Syntrophotalea carbinolica DSM 2380: one gene and its partner. The protein of the gene in region 2 interacts with the protein of the main gene of each other region in a pairwise test. Links are inferred from orthologs where the notes say so. Each region holds a gene or a part of one and is shown on either strand. Other genes may lie near its edges.

Region 1 (4,877 bases), 420 kb from region 2 along the record:
GGCGGCAGCGGCCAAGGCATTGTGCACGTTATATCGACCGGGAACCGACAAATGAACCGGCCAGCTTTCTCCGGCCAATAGCAGACAAAAATGGGTTCCGTGTCCATCCACGGCAATGTCTTCGGCACGTACTTCGGCATCGGAACCGCAACCGTAAATAAGCCGGCGCACGCCGTTGGCGACCGGCAGCTGCAAAACGCGAGGATCGTCGCCGTTGATCACGGCCGTACCCCCGGCAGGCAGGGCGGCGAACAGTTCGCCTTTGGCGCGCGCCACGCCCTGCAGGTTGTGTAAAGTCTCCAGATGAGCAGGTCCCACGTTGGTGATAACGCCGATATCGGGCCGACTGATTTCCGCCAGCCGGGCAATTTCACCGCGGGCGCTCATGCCGAGTTCGAGCACCGCCCAATGATGGTCGGCTTCAAGGCGAAAAAGCGTATGAGGCAGACCGATCAGATTATTGAAATTCCCTTCGGTTTTGAGACCTTCACCCCGCAAAGCCAAGATACCGGCCAGCATCTCCTTGGTCGTGGTTTTACCGGAGGAGCCGGTTACCGCCACCACCGGCCCATCAAACGCCTGCCGCACCGCAGCGGCCAGATCACCAAGGGCCCGCAGGGTATCGGTCACGCGGATCACCGGTACCGGCAATCCTGCAATAACTTCTTCGCTCAGGCAGGCAACCGCGCCACTTTGCACGGCCTGCGCGATAAAATCGTGACCGTCAAAACGCGGACCGCGCAACGGCACGAACAGATCTCCGGCACGCAGGGAGCGGCTGTCGGTGGACACTCCGGTAACGACACCGTCGGCACGTTCGGGTGTCAGGTCGCCACCGGTGATGGTCATAATTTGGGTCAGATCGAGTCGCATGGTTCCTCCGCGGCGGCCGTCAGGGCCTTGCGTAATTCTTCGCGATCATCGAAATGCAGACGCTGCCTGCCAATGATCTGATAGTCCTCATGCCCCTTACCGGCAACCAACAGCACATCGTCCGGCTGCAGCAGACTCACCGCAAAACATATCGCTTCGCGCCGGTCGCTAAGACTCAGGTATCCTCTACCGGCGGCCTGTCGGGCCTGTTGCAACGACCAGGGCTCCTCGTGAATACGGCGCAGCCCGCTTTCAACCTGTTGCATAATGGCCAACGGATCCTCGCTACGCGGATTATCGGAGGTCAAAATAGCCACGTCGGCCAGACGGGCGGCTATTTCACCCATGACCGGCCGTTTACCCGCATCGCGATCGCCACCGCAGCCGAATACGCAAAGCAGGCGACGCGGCTGCAACTGACGCAATGTTACCAGCACGTTTTCCAGGGCATCGCCGGTGTGGGCATAATCGACCAACACCAGAGCACCCCGTTCATTGGCTATGCTTTCCAGTCGTCCCGGCACCTGCGGCGCTTGGGCCAAAGCCTTGGCGATGGTTGCCGGCACCATATCGAGCGCAGCCCCAACCCCGGCGGCGCACAACAGATTTTGCAGATTGTAGTCCCCGACCAGTGGCGATTGCAGAGCAGCCGTTCCGCGAGCGGTACGCAATGAGCCCGCAATGCCGGCGACGGAAATCGTCACATCGTCGGCAGTGACGTCACATTCGGAAGCATGTCCGCAACGAATGACCGCGGGCAGCATCGCCCCCAGACGTGCGCCCCAGCTATCGTCGGAATTGGCCACCACCTGTCGGGGGGACCGATCGCCGAGGCCGTTAAAAAGCCTGAGCTTGGCACCGAAATAGGTTTCCAGGTCACCGTGGTAATCGAGATGTTCCGGGGTCAGGTTGGTAAAAACGCCAACGTCAAACCACACTCCGTCAACACGACGCTGCTCAAGGGAATGGGAAGACACCTCCAGAACAAGCGCATCGGCACCGCGACCTCTGAAGTCTGCGATGGTTTCCATCAAATCGACGGACTCGGGGGTGGTATGACTCGACGGCAGATGCGCACCTTCAAACCGATAATCGACGGTTCCCAGCACGGCCGGCCGATAACCGGCGGCTAGCAGAATCGATTCGACGAGATAGCTTACGGTGGTTTTGCCGTTGGTTCCCGTTATCCCGACCACCAACATGTCCTTGCTGGGATCGCCGAAATATGCCGCCGCCGCCAAGGCCATGGCCCGTCGGCCATCTTTGACCAGGATACCGGTTACCCCGGTCGGCAAGGTATGGGGCGACTCCATCACAACCGCCACGGCACCGCGCGCAAGAGCATCCTCGATAAACCGGTGTCCATCCACACTGGCTCCCCGCAGGGCAAAAAACAACCCGCCCGGCTGGACACGCCGGGAGTCATAATACAAACCACTTACGACACCGTCGGTCGAACCGCTAACGGCACTCGGATCGAGTATCTGGCAAAGGACGGAAATGTTCATAGAACCGGCAATTTTCCTTCCCTGAGGAAAAAAAGTCAAAGAGAATTTTTCATGTCGGCGGTTTCAACTTCACCCAGACTTCATCGCCGAAGCTTATAGCCTGTCCAGGTGCCGGAGATTGTTCCACAACCCTGCCGGAGCCTTTAATCCGGATATCGATTCCCTGCGCCTGCATCGTCTGCAACACCTGCCGACAACTCATGCCAAGACAATGGGGCATATAAGGAATCCCCCCCTTCCCGATACGCTCGGGTTGCGCAACGCCGGTCGATATCGCCACTTCCGTTTCCAGAGTTTCCGGCGGCAATGGCGCCTCCATATCCCTTTCGGTCGGCGGAACACCGAGATAGAGCAAAGCCTGCCCGGCCAATCGCGAAAAAACCGGTGCCGCAACCAAACCGCCGTAGACCTGGGTCTTTGGCTCGTCGATGACCACCAGGATAACGATTCTTGGGTGATTCGCCGGGGCAAAACCGACAAAGGAGGCCACCCGTTTGTCCGCCGAATATCCGCCGGTAACCGGATCGACCTTCTGGGCCGTGCCTGTCTTGCCGCCGACGCGGTAACCCGGAACGGCAGCCAGGGTGCCGGTGCCGCCCTCCTGCGTAACAAGCTCCATCATCGCCCGAACCTGTGCTGCCGCCTTTTGGGAAACCACGCGTCGGGCAACCTTGGGAGATCGCCGTTCAACAATTTCACCCCGGTCGTCGACCACCTGCTTCACCAGGTCGGCCTCCATGAGCACGCCACCATTGGCAATAGCCGCGGTGGCACGCGCCAACTGCAAAGCCGTTACGGTCATGCCCTGGCCAAAAGATATAGCGGCCAGATCGCCCTCGAACCACTGGTTCGGTCTGCGCAACTGCCCCGAAGCTTCGCCTGGAAAATCGAGGCCGGTTTTTTCGCCGAACCCGAAATGCGTCAGATAGTCGAAATATCGTTGACGCTCCAGGATCTTCCCGATCTTGGCTGACCCGATATTGGAACTTTTGCTCAACACTTCGGTCACGGTCAGCTGTTCATAGGGGTGATGATCATGGATGGTCATGCCGCCAACCCGAAAGGCACCCTTTTCACAATCGACCAACCGCTGGGGCTGCACCAGGTTTTCATTCAAAGCAGCCGCCGTCAAAAACACCTTAAGGGTCGAGCCCGGCTCAAACTCGTCACACACGGCGCGGTTGCGCCGGTATGCCGCCGGAAACCGCCCGTAGGCATTGGGGTTATAAGTCGGTTGGTTGGCCATGGCCAAAATCTCACCGGTGACAGGATCGAGCATAACCACGCTGCCGGCTCGCGCCTTGGCATCTTTCAGCGCAACGGCCAGTTCCTTTTCGGCAAGGTATTGGAGATTACGGTCGATGGTAAGGTAAAGGCTGTTCCCGTGACTGCCGCCCTGAATGACTTTATCGCTGGCTCCCAAACCTTTGCGACGACCGTCCTTCGCAGCCACCAGAAAACCTTCCTGCCCCAACAACTGGCTATCGTAGTATTTTTCCAGTCCTTCCAGACCCTTGGGGTCGAGCCCGGTGAATCCCAGCAATTGCGCGGCCAGTTGGCCATTGGGGTAAAATCGTTGGTGCTCCTTGGTAAAAGCGATGCCACGAAGCTTGAGCTTGCGGACCATGGCGCTCTGATCCGGCTGCACCTTGCGTTGCAGCCAGACGAAACGGCGCTTGGAGGCCAGTTTTTTGCGCAACGCCGCGCGGGTCATGCCGAGAGGCTTGGCCAGGACGCGCGCACTGGCATCGACATCGCTGACGCGAAAAGGCTCGGCAAAAATCGAATCGACACTGGTGCTACGGGCAAGCGCCGCCCCGTTGCGATCATAGATGGCGCCACGGCGCGGTGTAAGCGGAATGATCCTCTTGTATTGCCGACGGGCGCGGGCAACGGTTTCTTCGTTTTGAATGACCTGAAGCCAGTAGCCCCGCCCTACAACCGCCAGAAAAAAGAGCGTAAACACCACCCCCATTAAAGCAATGCGGATTTTGCTGCTTTTTTCCGGCGACAATTTCATCGGACGATAATCACCTGATGCGGTTCGGGGTAATGGAGATCGAGGGTTCGACTGGCCACACGTTCGAGATGCGCCGGGTTCTTAAGGGTCGCGACTTCCAAGCGCAAACAGTTCTCTTCGCGCTGCAGCTCCAGAAGCTGGCTCTCACAACTGGAAATAGCGTAACCCAACTCGATAAGCTGACTGCAGGACCAGATGTAGAACACCCCTGCGCCGACCAGAGCGACCAGAAATAAAAGGAATTGCCCTACCGAGAACCGTTGCCAGAACGCACTTCCGCTACCGACGCCGGGCAGGGCCCGTTGAGAAGAAAAGGACATTTTACACCTCCAGCCATTTCAGCAAACCGCAGATGCGGCTAATAAGCATCAATTTCCCAGATAAAAAAGCTTGTCCCATCCGGGGCACCCGGAGGAACAACATTTCAAAGACGTCGAATCGCCCGCAGTACCGCGCTTCGTGCGCGGGGGTTGGCC
Region 2 (17,152 bases):
GGATTTCCGCAAAAAACTCGCCCGGCTGCACAAACCGGATGACCGCTTCTTTGCCTTCCTCATTGGCACGGTAGAGTTTGACGCGTCCGTGCAGTAAAAAGTGCACGGCATGCCCCTCTTCCCCCTCCAGAAACAACACTTCCTTACGTCGCCGTTTTTGGAATACGCTGATTCCGTCGATGAGTTCATACAGGTCCGGTTCACTGGACCCGAAAAAACGGACCAGAAATTGATTGATGGCTTTTTGTCGTTCCATGGCAGAGCTCCATTCTTCCCGAAAGATCGAAATATAAAGATACCCGAGATTAGATTGTTCTCCAAGAGGCAGTTTTCCATTGACAGGATGCGCAACTGGGTTAGGGTGCATCTGGAAACTCGGCATGCATGTTGGCCAAAAAGTATCAGCCGCTTCTCCGGCATTAAGGGGATCGGCGGATCGTGCGAGATCGGCCGCGCCGTTTCTAGCGGGCTGGTTCATCTCCTGTAAAGATCAGGACTTGTGCGGCGCATGCCTTTACCGGAAGATCGCTGGGGCTGTCCGGTAGCTTCGGTTTATCTGAAAACCTCCCTAACCTATGAGTTGATCATGGACAAAGATGCCCTTCTCACGCGGATTATTTCCCGTTTGGAAGACGACTATGCCGCGCAGTTACAGGCTGCGAAGACTGCGCATGCCACCGCCACTCATGAAGAGAATATCCCCGATAACAAATATGCCACCCTGGGACTGGAAGCCTCCTATCTCGCCCAGGGGTATGCCAACCGCGCCCAGGAAATACGTCACGCTTTGCAGGCATTTCGGCAATTGACCTTGCAGCGGTTTTCCGAAAATTCGCCGATTCGCCAGACGGCCCTGGTGCAGTTGGAGGATGAAGAGGGGCAACGAAGATGGCTTTTTCTCGGCCCGGCGGCGGGTGGTCTGCGTCTGTCGTTCGGCAAGCGGGAGGTCATGGTTATCACGCCTGCGTCCCCCCTCGGAAAAGCATTACTCGGCAAACAGTGCGGCGATCTGGTCGAGATTGCCGGCGATGTCGGTCGGGAATATGAGATTGTCTCCATCGCTTAACGGTTTCGCCATTTTAATGACGCGCCCGTCCGGGAGGGCGCCAAATTTACGGCGGCCTCCTGTGGGCATGCCATGTGAGCCCTTAAATGCTTGAAAAATAAAACACCTTTATAATCATCTGGCCGGTAACGATATAAAGCGGATCTTCGCTTCGCACCATTCGTCGGATTTTACCTTGAATGTGCGTCAATAAAATGGCGTTCTCGAAAAAGGCCCTTTTCCCTCCTTCCTTCTCAAAAAACCTGAGGTGCTGTCTAAGTGTCCGATTTTAAAAGAAAAAATAAATCCGTTCTTTTTCTTGGTCCGCATCGTCTTTTGGCATGTATGGTGAAAGTATCCATGGCAACAAGTGATTAAAAACCATCGCTTTCGATGATTATCATGACAACCATGGAGGACTAAACAATGAAATGTCCCAAGTGTAAAGCCAAGATGTATACGGAAAAGTTTTATGACTATGTTCGCGCTTTTGAGGCCTGGAAATGTATCTGTTGCGGCGAGGTCATCGACTCGACCATCATTTCCAACCGCGCTCGTAGCGCCAACCTCCATTTAGGGTAGTTATCTTTTCTATTTTTATGCATGACATATAATTTTTGAAAATAAAGTTGGGGCGTTAAAAGAAATACGGATAAACAAACGAGCCGCCAAATCTCATGGATTTGGCGGCTCGCATACGTTCTATAGAGTGATTTCGATAAAAGGGAGTGGTTTCTGAGGGGCGGGGTCCCCGTATGGTACCGGAAATGCCGCCGTCTTATTTCTGGCCGGCAATGGCCTGGGCTATATTGAAGCAATAACCACCGATGCGTTCGAGATAGGCCATGATATCGATGTACCATAGTCCCGGTTCGATGGAGCAGTTGCGCTCCTGCAAGCGCTGGATCTTTTCCATGCGCATTTTGTTGAATTGCAGATTGATGCCGGTTTCGTGTCTGGAGGCCGTTTGCATGAAGGTGTCGTCGGGGGCCTGCAGTTGTTCGATGATCAGGTCGAGAAACGCCAGTACGCGTTTGGACATTTCTTCCAGATCCTTAACCGATTCATCGGAAAAAAGCAGTTTGTTTTCGAAGAGTTTTTCCGACAAATGCGCCAGGTGCTCCACGGCATCACCGATTTTTTCGAAATTGTTGGCCATGCGGAAGAAACTGTGGATTTCCTTGGCCGATTCCTCATTGATCTCCAGTTGGTAGATCTTCATCAGGTAGTGGGTGATTTCCTTGCGGGCCTGATCGAGCCACTTCTCCTGGGCTTTCCATCCCGTCATCATGTCGGGGTCGCGGTGTTTGATGGCCGGAATGACATTGTTCAGGGTTTGGCGGGCTTTCTTGGCCATCTTCAGAATTTCGCTGCGTACCTGGGTCAGGGCGGCGATGGGGGATTCGTCGTAGAAATCATTGAACTCGGGAACCGGCTCGGCATCCAGCGATTCCTTTTTTGCCGGTGACAGTCTGATCGCCACCTTGACCAGTGCCGGCAGGAACAGCAAAAAGACCAGAGCGTTGGTAATATTGAACAGCGTATGGCCGTTGGCAAGGTAACGAGGCACATAGACGAATTCGCTGTTGACCAGGGTGTCCGGAGCGGGTACCCCCGACATCATGGTGATCTTTTCTATAAAGGTGACGAAATGGGGGAAAATAAGCACCATGATCGTGACCCCGATGACGTTGAACATGGTGTGGGCGCGCGCCGCCCGATGCGCTTCGATGTTGGTGGTGCCAATGGTGGCCAGCTCGGCGGTAATGGTGGTGCCGATGTTTTCTCCCAGAACCAGCGCAATCGCCGCCGGAAAGGTCAGCAGGCCCTGCGTCGCCATGGTCATGGTAAGGCCTACCGTTGCCGAGGAAGACTGGACGGCCATGGTTAATAACGCGCCGGTCAGAACGCAGAGCAGCAGGCCGCCCATGGTGCTGGGGTCGAAGCGGGTGAAGAAGGACAGAAAAGTCGGGTCGGTACGCAAGGGTTTCAGGCCGTGTTTCATGGTTTCCATGCCTAAGAAGAGCAGACCGAAACCCAGGATGACTTCTCCGGCATATTTATACTTTTTCTGTTTGGCGAAAAACTTCATGCACACGCCAATGGCGATGGCAGGGAGGGATAGACTCGACAGTTTAAAGGCGATCAGCTGCGAGGTCATGGTGGTGCCGATGTTGGCCCCCAGTATCACACCCACCGCCTGATGCAGCGAAAGCAGGCCGGCACTGACAAAGCCGATGAGCATAACCGTGGTTGCCGAAGACGATTGCACCATGGCCGTAACCAGGGCTCCCGTTGCGCAACCGATAACGCGATTGGCCGACAGGGCACAAAGGATTTTTTTGATACGGGGCCCTGCCGCCATCTGCAGCCCCTCGGTCATGGTTTTCATGCCCAGGACAAACAGTCCCAGGCCGCCAATGGTTTCGATAAGGATTTGGACGAATAGCAAAACTCAGTCTCCTTCTGCGGCTGTTTTCACAACGGTACCAAGGCCCGTTTCCGCCAGGCTTTATTCCAGGCTGAGGCGATTCGGCGTATAAGACATACCGATTCGAACAGACAAACCAATCGATATTAACAAAACCGTCTTTGTTTTCAAAGTAAAGTTTGGTGTCCGAGGTTGTATACATTTTTGCCGCAGGTTTGCCCGGGGCGCAGCCTGATTTGCAGAAGGTAATGTGCAGGAAATGGCCATGTCCGGCGGTTTTTCGGACAGGTAAAGGTTCTGCGCGGTGAGGCGTGGGGAAGGATCATGGATAGTCCGACAGCCTTCTAGGCTATACTGAACAGGTAGGGGCACGTATCCGCTTTATCAACGGGGAGGTCGACCATGACAGTATCCATCGTTCGGGAGTTTTTCATGTGGTGTACCATTATTAACGGTATTCTCCTGATCTTCTCGGCTTTGATGTGCGCGTTTGCCGGCGATTGGATTTACCGCTTGCACGGCAGGTTGTTTTCCCTGCCGCGCGAATCCTTCAACGTAGTGCTCTACGCATTTATCGGTGTGTTCAAGATCTTCTTCATCGTGTTCAATCTTGTTCCCTATCTGGCGTTGGAGATTCTGGCCGGAGCGTGAGGCATCAGGGGGCGGTGCGCGTAGACTCCTGGCGCAGCATGGCCGTAAATTCCTCGACGGCGAGGGGGGCGCTGTAAAGATATCCCTGATAGCTGTCGCAGGCGCATTGGCGCAAAAATTCGAGTTGTTCTTCGGTTTCCACACCTTCCGCCACGGCCTGCAGGCCCAGGCTGTGGGCGATGGCGATGATGCTGGTGGCAACGGCCGCTGCACTGGGATCGTCCGCGACATCGCTGATAAAAGAGCGATCGATCTTGAGACAGTCAACGGGAAACCGCCGCAGGTAATTCAGGGATGAATATCCGGTACCGAAATCATCCAGGGCCAGACTGACGCCGAGGGCGTTTAATTCCTGCATGGTTTCCGCCGCGGTCTGAACGTTGCGCATGATCATGCTCTCGGTCAATTCCAGTTCGAGCAGATGCGGAGGAAGGCCGGTGTCCTGCAGAATCCGCTGTATGGTGGCGATCAGCTCATCGTTACGGAACTGGCGCGCCGACAGGTTCGCAGCGATGGGGACGAGGGGGAATCCCTGGGTTTGCCAGCTTTTTATCTGTAAACAGATGTTTTCCAGAACCCACTCTCCGATCGGCAGGATAAGGCCGGTTTCTTCCGCCAGGGGGATGAACATCCCGGGCGCAATCATGCCGCGTACCGGGTGTTGCCATCGCACCAGAGCTTCCGCTCCGGTGATTTTACCGCTATCCAGGTCGATCTTGGGTTGATAATGCAACAGTAACTCGCCACGATCCAGGGCCCGGCGCAGGTCCGTTTCCATCTCCATGGCTTCATGAACAACGATATTCATCTCCGGCGCGTAGAGGCGGAAGGCGTTTCCTTCCTCCTTGGCCTGGTACATGGCGATATCGGCATTGCGGATCAGGGTTTCCTCGTCTTCGCCATCCTGCGGGTAGATGCTGATGCCCAAACTTGCCGTGACAGTGATCTCGCGATCGGCAATCTGAAACGGTGCCGTAATTCTGTCGAGGATTTTTTTTGCCACCTTGCCCACGTCCTCTTCATTGGCCACCTCGGCCAGCAGAATAACGAATTCGTCCCCGCCCAGACGCGCAACGGTATCGGCTCCACGCACGGATTCCCGCAACCGGTCCGCCGCAATCTGCAGCAGCCTGTCGCCAAAACTGTGACCAAGGCTGTCGTTGATGATTTTGAAGCGGTCGAGATCGAGCAGCAGGGCGGCTACCAATCGCCCCGAGCGTTTGGCGAACAGGATCGATTGCTCAAGTCTATCCTGCAGCAAGGCTCTGTTGGCCAGGCCGGTCAGGTTGTCGTGGGTGGCCAGGTGCTGCAGTTGCTCCTCGTAGCGTTTGCGGTCGGTGATGTCTTCTTTGATGGCCAGGAAATGGCTGATGTCGCCCGCGTCGTTGCGCACCGGGGAGATGGAGGCATGCTCCCAGAAAAGAGATCCGTCTTTACGTTTGTTATGAAATTCGCCATGCCACTCCCTGCCCGCTGTGATGGTCGTCCATAGATCGCGGTATTCCTCGGCGGATGTTTCACCGGATTTGAGCAGGCGGGGGTTTTTGCCATGGACCTCCGTCAGGGAATAGCCGGTGATCTGGGTGAATTTGGGGTTGGCATATTCGATGTTCCCCTGCGGGTCGGTCAGTATGACGGCCGTCGGACTTTGCTCCACCACCTGGGAGAGTTTGCGCAAAGTATTTTCCTGGCGCTTGCGTTCCGTGATGTCCTGGGCGATGCCGAGGTAGCCGACAATTCCATGAGCGGGGGAGCGCATGGCGGTAATGACCAGAGACACCGAAATGTGTTCGCCCTGTTTGCTTGTATATGTCCATTCGCGATGTTCGGCGTCAGCGGTGGTGGCGTGGGCCATGTAGTCGGCAAAATCCTTGATAGGCGTGCCGCGGTCGGCGCCGAGTTCCGTATAGCGGGTTTGCAGTTCCGATGCCAGGTGAAATACCGTGGGCGTTTCTCTGCCGACCATTTCTTCGGCTGAGTAGCCCAGCATCTTTTCCGCCCCGCGATTGAAGACGGTAATGATTCCTCGCGGATCGGTGGCAATAATGGATACTTCGGACGCCGCGTTGAGAACCTCTGCCAGTAGACGTGACGTACGCTCGATTTCCGCCGAGGCCAGGGTTTGTTCTTCGAACAGACGTTGCAAAGTCAGGCGAGCCTGCTGGGCTTCTTCGAGCAGGTCGGCTTTTTCCCTTTCCGCTTTGCGGGTCTGTTCCTCGGACTGGCGGCGTTCGGTGATATCGGAAAAGGTTCCGAGCATGCGCAACGGCTGCCCGTGGGTATCCCGCTCGACGATCTTGCCCATGGACAGCACCCATTTCCATTGCCCGCAGCGCGTCCGCTGGCGGAATTCGGCACGGAATTCCTCTGTTTTGCCGGCAAGATAATTGCGGTAAACCGCCAGTACCGCCGACCGGTCCTCGGGGTGCATGCGTGCTATCCAGTCCCCGTTGGTCTCGCGAAAGTTCTGGGGATCGTAGCCGAGGATCAGGGCATATTCGGCATTGACGATCATATTGCCGGATTGCACGTTGAGATCGTAGAGGCCCTGCTTGGACGCCTTGAGGGCCATCCGCAGCCGTTCCTCGCTGGTCTGCAGGGCTTTGGATATCTGGTCTCGGCGTTGACGTTTGAGCATCAGGGAACCGAGCATGGCGGTAGCCAGAGGGTAGATAAGAAGGACAGGCAGGGAGATATGATGCAAAACGCGAAACGCGGTCTGCCAGGGCAGCAGCAACATGAAGGCCAGCATGATGAGATGCACGAGCACGCCGAAACCGTAGAGCTGCCACCAGGTGAGTTGTTCGGCCGATTTTCGGTTTCGGTATTTCCAGTAGATGCCCACGATCCCCGAGGCAAAGATGACGCCCACCCCGATCCAGGCGGCGGCCCCGCCCTGGAAGAGGCGAAAGGCGGCGGCCATGAGCATGGCCACGCTGGTGGCGACAGCCCCGAAAAACAGCCCCGATATCCCCAACAGCACCGAGCGGGTATCGAAAACAATGCCTGGGATGTACTGCCAGGGAGAGAGCATGAGGATGATACTGAGCAGGCCGAGGGATATGCCAACGCAGATCTGTACGATCAGCCGGTGCTTGAGGCGATAGCGGCTGGTCATCATATCGTAGATGAATGCCATGGCGAGCAGCAGGGCGGCGTTTTGAATCAGGGCAAGAAAGACATTGTCCATCAGGTGTTGTCTCCGCAGTGTCCGGCTTGCCGCAAGGCGGCAGGAATGTAACCGGATGTACCGCCGGCGGTACATGAGCAAAGGCTCTTGTCAGGTGAAAAGTTCAAAACGGTGTCACGCCGGCAGCTGTCAAACACGGGACCTCGGCACTGCGGCCACAACCGGAAGATTGCACATGCTGTCACCTTTGATGACGAAAAAAGTTTGTATTTCAGATATTTCTAAGGTTGGTGAGCATAGCAATTTTCTCTGTGGATGTCATCAACGGATCGACATGCACAGTATTCGCTTGCCATGCCGTGCGCCGGAGGTCTGACACAATCACGAAGAATTTTCCGATCTGTATGTTTTATGCAAAAACCGTTCGCAAACCGTATTTAAGACTGTCTGTAATCGTGGATGCGATAATGGGGCATTTCTTGCAATTATCCATGGAGGATGGGGGCGTTGACGCAAACGGGGGATTCTCGAACCGGAATGCATGGACGGAAATACCTTGTATGAGTCGCTAACCTTGTTGAAAAGCTTCATTATGGTTATTATGAGGATCTTACTATTTATCGGACCATGCTGGTTTCACTCTTTTGGAGCTCTGCGCGGATTATGGCCAAACGCAAGACTAAAAAAATCAAAATCAACAAAATCAAGCTTTTTGTGAGCATGGCCCTGGTTGGGGTGTTTGCCGCCATCGTTTATACCGTCTACCTCGACTTCGCCGTGCGGGGACGTTTTGAGGGCAAAAGGTTCGCCTTGCCGGCCAGGGTTTATGCCCGGCCGTTGGAAATTTATCCGGGGCTTGAACTCAACATATCGGAACTTACAGCCGAGCTTGCCCTGCTCGGGTACCGGCAGACCGCCGCGGCACAAGAGCCCGGCACCTATCGCTGGCGCGGACAGGGGCTTGATCTGGTGAGTCGTGCTTTCACTTTTGGCGACGGCCCCCAGGAGTCGACAAGCTGCACCGTACGTTTTGCCGATGGCCAGGTGGTGGGGTTGCAGGATCGCGTCGTTTCAAATGATCTGGATCTGCTGCGCCTGGATCCGGCCCTGATCGGAGGGATTTACCCCGGGGAGAACGAAGACCGGGTCCTGATCAAACTGGACGAGGTCCCGCCATCGGTGGTCGAGGCGCTGATCGCCGTGGAGGATCGCCGCTTTTATCGGCACCATGGCATCGACCCCCGCGGTATTGCCCGGGCCCTGGTCATGACGGTCAGCGGCAAAAGTGTACAAGGCGGCAGTACCCTGACGCAGCAATTGGTGAAGAATTTTTATCTGAGCGCCGAGCGCACGATTCGTCGCAAAGTGACCGAAATGGTTATGGCTGTTCTGCTTGAGATGCATTACAGCAAGGAGGAGATTCTCGAGACTTACCTCAATGAAGTGTATCTGGGGCAGGACGGCAACCGGGCCATTCATGGCTTCGGCCTGGCCAGTTCCTATTTTTTCGATAAGCCGTTGCCCCATCTTGGTCTGAGCGAGGGGGCCCTGCTGGTGGGCATGCTGAAGGGGCCGGCTTATTACAGCCCGCGCCATCACCCCAAACGCGCCCTGGAGCGGCGTAATCTGGTGTTGTCCCAGATGGTTGAAGCCGGTTTCATTACCGAACAGCAATGCGCTGCGGCCAAAGCCGATCCTCTGGGTGTGGTTGACAGACCGCCCCGCGGAACATCTCCGTATCCGGCATTCCTGGGATTGGTGCATCGTCAGTTGCAGCGCGATTACCGGGATGAAGATCTGCGTTCGGAAGGTTTGCAGATTTTTACCACTCTCGATCCCGGGGTGCAGCGCGTGGCGGAAAAGGCTCTGCAGGAACGGTTGACGCGACTGGAGACCGTTCGCCGGATGCCTGCCGGGAGTTTGCAGGGGGCTGTGGTGGTGACCGCCACTCAGAATGCCGAGGTGCAGGCCTGTGTCGGTGGACGCGACCCGCGCTTCGAAGGATTCAACCGGGTTCTCGATGCACGGCGTCCCATCGGTTCGCTGATCAAGCCGGTGGTTTTTCTTACCGCCTTACAGCGCCCGTCGCAATATACCCTGGCAACCCTGCTGGACGACAGTCCCCTGGTTCTTAAACAAGCGGGAACAGAGCCGTGGCGACCGCAGAATTACGACAAGCGTTTTCACGGTAAGGTGCCGCTGCGGGCGGCGCTGATGCATTCCTATAACGTATCGACGGCCAGGCTCGGCCTGACTCTGGGGGTGGACTCGGTCATGGATAATCTGAGACGCTTGGGCGTGGAGCGGGAGATGACCGCTTTTGCCTCCAGTCTGCTCGGGGCCAACGACCTTTCTCCCCTGGAGATTGCCCAGGTTTACCAGTGCATGGCCAGTGGCGGTTTTCGCACCCCGCTGCATGCCATTCGCGAAGTGCTGACGGCGGAGGGCGAGCCCCTGCAGCGCTATCCCCTCAATGTGGAACAGGTTATCGAGCCGGGATCGAACTATTTGCTGACTACGGCCCTGCAGGCGGTGGCGCATGAGGGCACGGCTCAGGGATTGTATAACCGTCTGTCGCCCACGCTGGATGTTGCCGGTAAAACCGGCACCACCGATGATTATCGCGACAGCTGGTTCGCCGGTTTTACCGGGGATCGTCTCGGGGTGGTCTGGGTCGGACGGGACGATAATGAATCGACGGGACTTACCGGCGCCAGCGGGGCCATGGGCATCTGGGCAGACCTTATGCTGGCCTTGAATCCGGAACCCCTGCTGCTATCCCGGCCGGAGAATGTTGAACATGTGTGGATCGATCCGCCATCGGGGCTGCTCAGCGATGGCGGATGCCCCGATGCCGTTGAATTGCCTTTTATTGTGGGGTCGGCGCCCACCGAAAGCGCACCGTGCGGCCCCCGCTCGGTGGAAAATTCCATCAAGAACTGGTTCAAAAGGATCTTTCAATGACCAAGATCGTTTTTCTGTGGGCATGTCTGGCTGTTATGCTGCTGTTCGCGGGCTGTACCGGTCTGCAGCAGGAACCGCCATCCGCTGCGCCGTCTTCCAACACGGCTGTCGCGGCTTTGCTTAACAAGGCCCGGGTTCAGAGTGCGGGGGGGCGGTTGCCCGAGGCCAGCGTCCTTCTGGAGCGCGCCTTGCGCATCGAAGCGCGAAATCCGTTGCTCTGGCAGGAACTGGCCCGCGTGAGGCTGGCCCAGGGACAATACCGCCAGGCGGAAAACCTCGCGGCCAAGTCGAATACCCTCGCGGCCGGTGATGCGGCCCTGCGGGCGCAGAACTGGCGGATTATCGGCGAGGCCCGTACCCGGCTCGGAGATCTGCAGGGTGCGCGGGCTGCCTTCTCCAATGCAGAGTAATTCGGAAATCAAAAGGCCCGTGCAAACCTTCCGCACGGGCCTTTCGCTTACAGCTCAGAGTCTATTGTTATCATACCCCGGTAATATTCATGCCGGCGGGCGGTGCGAAGGTGCGTTGTCCCATCTCCTGATCCAGCATCATAAGCCCGCGACCGTCTCCGGCCAGTCTTTGCAGTTTTTTCAATACCAGTCCGAAGCTGGCTTCTTCTTCGACCTGTTCGGTCACAAACCATTGTAAAAAGATTTCGGTGGCGTGGTTGCCTTCCTGCTTGGCCAGGCTCATGAGCTGGTTGATGCGCTCGCTGACAAATTGCTCGTGTTTGAGGGAGAAGTCAACCACTGCCAGCGGGGAGTCGTAATCGGCCTGCGGCGCATCGATGGCGCGCAATACGGCACGACCGCCGGCCTCGCAGATATAGTTGAAAAATTTTTCCCCATGACACAATTCTTCCAGGGCCTGCAGTTTCATCCAGTGCGCAAAGCCCGGCAGGTCCTCGGCCTCGAAATAGGCTGCCATGGCCTTGTACAGATAAGCCGAATAAAATTCGTTTTTCATCTGTTCGTTCAGGGCATCCAGCAGTTTTTCGCTTAACATGGGCATCTCCTCTATGTTGGCGCTTCTGGGAAAGATGTTTAGAACGGAAAACTTCTATAATTATCCGATATAGGCGGCTGGATGTCCAGATAGGTCCTTTGAAGGGAGTGTCGAGATGGAAAGTAAGATATAAATGAAGCGGAATGCCGGACAATAAAAAAGGGTTACGCCGATGGCGTAACCCTTTGATTTTTTTATGGCGCGCGATGCAGGATTCGAACCTGCGGCCTCTGCCTCCGGAGGGCAGCGCTCTATCCAGCTGAGCTAATCGCGCGCGGACTCAACTGTATAACGCATCCCTGGAAAAATTGCAATGGCAAATTGTAGTCTCATGCGTTTCATTCGGTGTCAGGGGAGATATGGGTGCTGCTGTGCAGCATTACCAGCATGGCGGCGATTACCAGCAGATTGTAGAACAGCAGGGCGCCGCCATGCAGCGGAATGGTCGGTAGAACCAGCCACAGCCGTTCAATATACAAGCCTGCCAGCATGGTCGCGGCGACCGCGGCGACCATGTAGCGGTTTTGTTTGACGGCAGCGGCCAGCAGCAGGATAAAGGGAGCCAGAAACAAACCCAGAGGGAACAACCAGGCTAATTCACGGCCCGGGCTGGCGGCTATGAGGTCGAGGATATAGCCGGCTTCCTCGGGGAGATTACCGTACCATAACAGCAGGAACTGAGCGAAATACAAGCCGCACCACAACACGCTGAAGCCGAACAGCAACAGACTTACATCACGCAGATTTTTTGATGCGCAGAGGTTGTTTTCCCGGTTTTTGCGTTTGTGGTAGAGCAACATCAATATCCCGCTGACGGCCGCTGCGGCATACAGGGATTCGGTAAAAAAATAAAAGCCCAGCAGGGTGCTGATCCATGGCCAGATCAGCGACATGAGCCAGTCAAAGGCGGCCAGTGACTGGCTGACAACAAACAACAGCAGGTAAATGACGGCTGACGCGCCTGCCGGCTGGCGTGCAAGGGAACGGCGAGCCAGATCGCGGCCGGAGAAAAACACGGCCAGTAGCAGCGCCAGATTGCGAGTCATGAAGAAAGGCTTGTTCAGCCACAGTGTGGGATGCTCGGTCCAGGGATAAAGGTCGAGTTGCGGCCAGAAAAATAAAAAAAGCAGCGGCAACAGCAGAAGCAGCGGGTAGAGGGACAACAGTTCCTGACGCAGGGCGGCGATCCAGCGGGCTCGTACCAGTTCGCAGACGGCGACCAGAGCGATGCAGCCCTGGGCAACGCTGGACCAGAACAGCAGGGTCAGCAACAGCGCACCGGGTTCGCCCGACAGTCCAAACTCGGTCAGACCGATGAGCAGGGCCGCAATGATCAGCAGGGCATAGATGCCGGCTTTGTTGAGCACCATGGAAGTCATGTCGCATCCTCATCTTGGATGGAAAGCACAAATCGTGATTCAAACGGCTGCCCGGCCAGCAGAATTTCGGGACTCGGCAGGCGCGCCAGCCATAAAAATCCGGCGAAGCAGGACAGCGATCCGATCAGAATGGTCATCAGGTAGCCGACGAGCAGAAACGGCGGTACCGAGACGATAGGCTTGCCGCCGGTAATGACGGGCCAGTCGATGGAGGTCAGCAACGCCAGCAAAAATCCGCCGCCGAAGCCTGCCAGCCCACCGGTCAGCGCGAAATAGCGCAGCCGACTCGGGCGGCCGATGAGCAGCTCCTCGACTTCATGCAGGTGGTAGGGCAGGTGGACCTGCAGACACCGGCGCGGTACGCCGGACGCCAATTGAGCACGCAGTTCCTGCAGAAAAGCTTCCGGTGTATCGAAGAACAGTTGCCGTGGCATGTCAACGCTCCTTCAGTTCGGTGATGGAAAGCACCGGGAGGGTCTTGACGAAAACCAGAAAAGCCGCAAAAAACAACCCGAAACTGCCCAGGGTAATACCGATCTCCACCGGCGAAGGCAGGTAGTTGCCCCAGTTGTAAGGGTCGAAGTCGCGGGCCAGGGAACACACCACAATGACGAAGCGTTCCAGCCACATGCCGACGTTGACCAGCAGGCTCAGCACAAACAGAAACACGAGGTTGCGGCGCAGGCGACCTACGAACAACAGCAGGGGCAGCAGGGCGTTGCAGATGATCATGATCCAGAACAGCAGGCGGTAATGCCCCAATGCCCGGAACCGGAACTGTTCCATCTCAAACAGATTGGTGCCGTAGAAGGCCATGCCGTGCTCGATCACATAGGAAAATCCGACGATCAGCGAGGTCAGCAGGAGGATCTTGGCGATGGCTTCGATATGGTCGACGGGGATATGTTTTTCCAGGTGAAGCATGCGGCGCATGGGGATGACCAGGGTCAGGACCATGGCGGTGCCGGATAAAATGGCCCCCGCGACAAAATAAGGGGCGAAAATCGTGGTGTGCCAGCCGGGTATGATGCTGACGGCGAAATCCCAGGATACGATGGAATGCACCGAAGCCACCAGCGGCGTGGCGAAGGCAGCCAGGAACATGTACAGACGGGCGTAATGCCGCCATTGTCTCAAACTGCCGGTCCATCCCAGAGACAGGGCACGGTAGGCACGCCCGATCCAGCCGCTACGATGGCGGGCGACGATGGCCAGGTCGGGCATCAGTCCGACATAGAAAAACACCAGGCTCACCAGGAAATAGGTGGAGACCGCAAATACGTCCCAGACCAGCGGCGAACGGAAGTTGATCCAGAGCTGGCGTTGGTTGGGATAGGGAAAGAGGTAGTAGAAAACCCAGACCCGGCCCAGGTGAATGAGGGGGAACAGGCCCGCCACCATCAGGGCGAAAATGGTCATGGCTTCGGCGGCGCGGTTGAAGCTGGTGCGGAAGCGCGCCCGAAAAATGTACAGCACTGCCGAGATCAGGGTGCCGCTGTGGGCGATGCCGACCCAGAATACGAAGTCGGTAATGTAGACGCCCCAGCCGACAGGGTGGGTGATGCCGGCCACGCCCATGCCGTATCTGATCTGGTAAGCCCATAAGGCCAGTCCGCCGGCAAACAGCAGGCCCGCAAGCGCCAGACTGCCGAGCCACGCAAGACGGGGGCGGCGCATGGCGGCAAGTACATCGGTTTCAACCTGTGGCATGGGTACGTTGTTGTTCATAAAGACCGTTTCCCTGTAGCTTTTTGAAGCGCACTTAATCGGGACGCAAATAATAGACCGCGGGCTTGGTGCCGAGCCCCTCGAATACCTGATAGGCGCGGGGGCTTTCGATCATGCGGGCCACGGCGGATCCGGGGTCGAGGCGGTTGCCGAAGGTGATGGCGGCGGTCGGGCAGCTCTGGGCGCAGGCCGGGGTCACCTCGCCGTCGCGGATGCGGCGGTTTTCCTTGCCGGCAATTTCGTGGGCGGCTCGGATGCGCTGGATGCAAAAAGTGCATTTTTCCATCATGCCCCTGGTGCGTGGCGCCAGATCGGGGTTGTGCATTTTTTCCAGGGGCGGAGCCCATATATGCTCCCACCAGTTGAAGCGTCGCACCTTGTAGGGGCAGTTGTTGCTGCAGTAGCGGGTGCCGACGCAGCGATTGTAAACCTGCACGTTGAGTCCTTCGGGGTTGTGATAGGACGCATATACCGGACATACGGGCTCGCAGGGCGCATAGTCGCAGTGCTGGCAGAGCATGGGGATAAAGGAGATCTGTCCCTGGTCGCTGTAAAATGGCTCGACGCGCAACCATGACATCTCCCGCCCTTTGAGATGATCCTTGCGGCCGACCACCGGTACGCTGTTTTCCACATAGCAGGAGGCGACACAGGCTCCGCATCCGATGCATTGTCGCAGATCGATGGCCATCGCCCAGCGGTATTCGCGGTAGGCCGGTTCCGGGTAGAGGGAACGGTGTTCGGCGTGATGACCTTTGTCGTGATGGATCGGCCTGGGGATGATGCCGCGCCCTTGCTGGGAAGGAGATCCGCTTAGAATCGGCAGGGGGATTTTTTTGCCGACCCGCCGAGCCTTTACCGGGCCGATGGTCCGCAGGGCCTCGCCGGTGGCCGGATCAAAATCCGGTAAACCGGCCGGCAGGCAATCGACGGGCAGGCTGAACACGTCGTCCGGCAATCCCTGCTGCAGTCGGGCCGGAAGCGTCAGGTGAAAATCGCCGTGTGTCAGGCGCAGCTGGTCGCCATCGGCAACGCCGTACTTTTGTGCACAGCGGGGCGACAGGGCGACCCATGTGCCGTGGGTGACGGTGGTGAGAGGATCGGGTATTTCGTTAAGCAGGGACAACGCGGCGCTGCGGCCGTCGAAGCTGCGGATGGAGCCCGTGATGACGAGCGCCGGAGTCGGCAGCGTCTCGGGCAAGGTGCTGTTTCGCAGAGCGGCGACGGTGCGCTCGATGCGCAAAGGGGTGGAGGTACGTGAGGTGTCTGTGGTTACGAAGCCCTGTCGCAAAAAACTGCGCAGTTCGGCGGTTGAGAACTGCTCGCGCCAGCGTTGCTGCAAAAAAGACTCGTAGCTGTCGGTGGCGCTTTGACCGGTCAGGCGGCGCTGCAATTGCAACAGGATATCGCCTTCGGTGCGCGTATCGTAGAGGGGCGTCATGCCCGGTTGGATGAGGCTGTACACGCCGTTGCGCGGCTCGGCATCATCCCAGCGTTCAAAACTGTGGGTCAACGGCAGGATCAGATCGACGGCGCGGGTGGTGGCATCGTGCATATCGGCCATCGCCACGCTCAATCTTGCACGACGCAGGTTGTCGGCCAGTTGCCAATCGGGTGGCGCATGGCGCAGGGGATCGGCCCGGCTGATTAACAGCATGCCGACTTCGTCCCGTTGCAGGGCCTGGTTCAAGGTCTGCAGGTCGCGCAGATCGCCGGTTCGGTCTGGTTTATCCGCTCGCGCGAAGTCGATGCCCCGCCAGGGTTCAGCCAGCAACCGTTGCAGCAGGCAACCGAACAGGGCCGTCTGCTGACCAGCCTGGTGGCCGGTGGCGATGCCGCCGACAATAAGCAGGGGCCTGCGGGCTTTTTTCAGCGATTCGGCAAGCCGGGTCAGCCTGGAGGGCGGCAGGCCTGTGGCGTGGCCCGCTTGGCTCAGGGATATTTTTGGCAGGGCCGCGCGGATTGCCGCAGGCATATGCCGGTTGTCGACCAGGGTCTGCAGCAACCACAGCAACAGGGCCGGTTCGCCGGCGGGTTTGATGCTCAGGCGTTGATCGGCGTTGGCCCCTGTGAGGGACAGATGAGGTTCGATGTGGCACCAGTGCAGGTCATGGTCGCGTCGCGCTTCGGATAACTTTTGCGCATAACCCGCCGGGCTGCTGAAGGTTTCCAGCAGGTCCGCGCCGACGCTGAGCAGCAGGTCCGCATCCTCGATGCGAAAATACGGCAGGGTGGAACGCCCATACAATAGTTGATAGGCCTGGCGCAGGGCGGCGTGACTGAAGAGTTCGAATTCCGGCAGGCGCGTGACCTTACAGGCGGCGACAAACTGTTCCTGCAAGGCGGCCAGGCTACCGGTCGTCGCACCGCTCAGCAGCATATGGCTCCGCTGCCGGTCCGACATGGCCTGGACTATGTGCTCCAGGGCGACCTCCCAGCTAACGGCCTGATAATCGTTTCCTTTGCGTAGCAGCGGCGTGCGCAGGCGCTCGGGATGATACAGCCGCCATAAGGCTGCCTGTCCCCGCATGCACAGTGCGCCGCGGTTGATGGGATGATCGGGGAGACCCTCGAGTTTGACGGCACGTTTTTCCCGCAGGCGTATCATGATGCCGCAATGGGCCGGACATTCGCTGCAGGTGGAGACGCGCCAGGCGGAGGTTCCGGGGCGCACGCCATCTTCGGGCGGCACCAGATAGGAAATCAACTCTTTCTGGTTGCGGTCCGAGCCGCAGGATGACAGCAGGGTGGCGCCTGATACCAGGCCCATGATCTGTAGGAATTTCCTTCGATCCATGTTCGATCCATCCTATCTATGG

The links.
Region 1: the proteins of mrcB (region 2) and PCAR_RS12095 interact in binary tests that used the Escherichia coli proteins (3 or more experiments, as listed by UniProt). The link is inferred for Syntrophotalea carbinolica DSM 2380 from one-to-one orthologs.

Annotation. Positions count from the first base shown.
Region 1 is NC_007498.2:2,578,599-2,583,475, forward strand. Bases 1,917-4,877 are described here. They hold PCAR_RS12095 (penicillin-binding protein), read right to left. Parts: upstream 4,402-4,877; coding sequence 2,431-4,401; downstream 1,917-2,430. Other genes in these bases: PCAR_RS12090 (UDP-N-acetylmuramoyl-L-alanyl-D-glutamate--2,6-diaminopimelate ligase), read right to left, coding at 1,917-2,381; ftsL (cell division protein FtsL), read right to left, coding at 4,398-4,721; rsmH (16S rRNA (cytosine(1402)-N(4))-methyltransferase RsmH), read right to left, coding at 4,826-4,877. In the rest of the region: PCAR_RS12085 (UDP-N-acetylmuramoyl-tripeptide--D-alanyl-D-alanine ligase), read right to left, coding at 1-873; more of PCAR_RS12090, read right to left, coding at 858-1,916. UniProt on the Escherichia coli protein: Essential cell division protein that catalyzes cross-linking of the peptidoglycan cell wall at the division septum. Required for localization of FtsN.
Region 2 is NC_007498.2:2,992,193-3,009,344, reverse strand. What follows is about bases 7,559-10,570. They hold mrcB (penicillin-binding protein 1B), read left to right. Parts: upstream 7,559-7,920; coding sequence 7,921-10,221; downstream 10,222-10,570. Other genes in these bases: PCAR_RS13935 (tetratricopeptide repeat protein), read left to right, coding at 10,218-10,570. Also shown: PCAR_RS13965 (Crp/Fnr family transcriptional regulator), read right to left, coding at 1-256; PCAR_RS13960 (GreA/GreB family elongation factor), read left to right, coding at 587-1,066; PCAR_RS18910 (hypothetical protein), read left to right, coding at 1,472-1,627; PCAR_RS13955 (Na/Pi cotransporter family protein), read right to left, coding at 1,824-3,497; PCAR_RS13950 (DUF6868 family protein), read left to right, coding at 3,879-4,127; PCAR_RS18040 (EAL domain-containing protein), read right to left, coding at 4,132-7,317; more of PCAR_RS13935, read left to right, coding at 10,571-10,631; PCAR_RS13930 (ferritin), read right to left, coding at 10,702-11,226; PCAR_RS13920 (hypothetical protein), read right to left, coding at 11,565-12,605; PCAR_RS18035 (quinol:electron acceptor oxidoreductase subunit ActD), read right to left, coding at 12,602-13,039; nrfD (NrfD/PsrC family molybdoenzyme membrane anchor subunit), read right to left, coding at 13,041-14,333; PCAR_RS13905 (molybdopterin-dependent oxidoreductase), read right to left, coding at 14,368-17,130; PCAR_RS13900 (cytochrome c3 family protein), read right to left, coding at 17,143-17,152. UniProt on the Escherichia coli protein: Cell wall formation. Synthesis of cross-linked peptidoglycan from the lipid intermediates.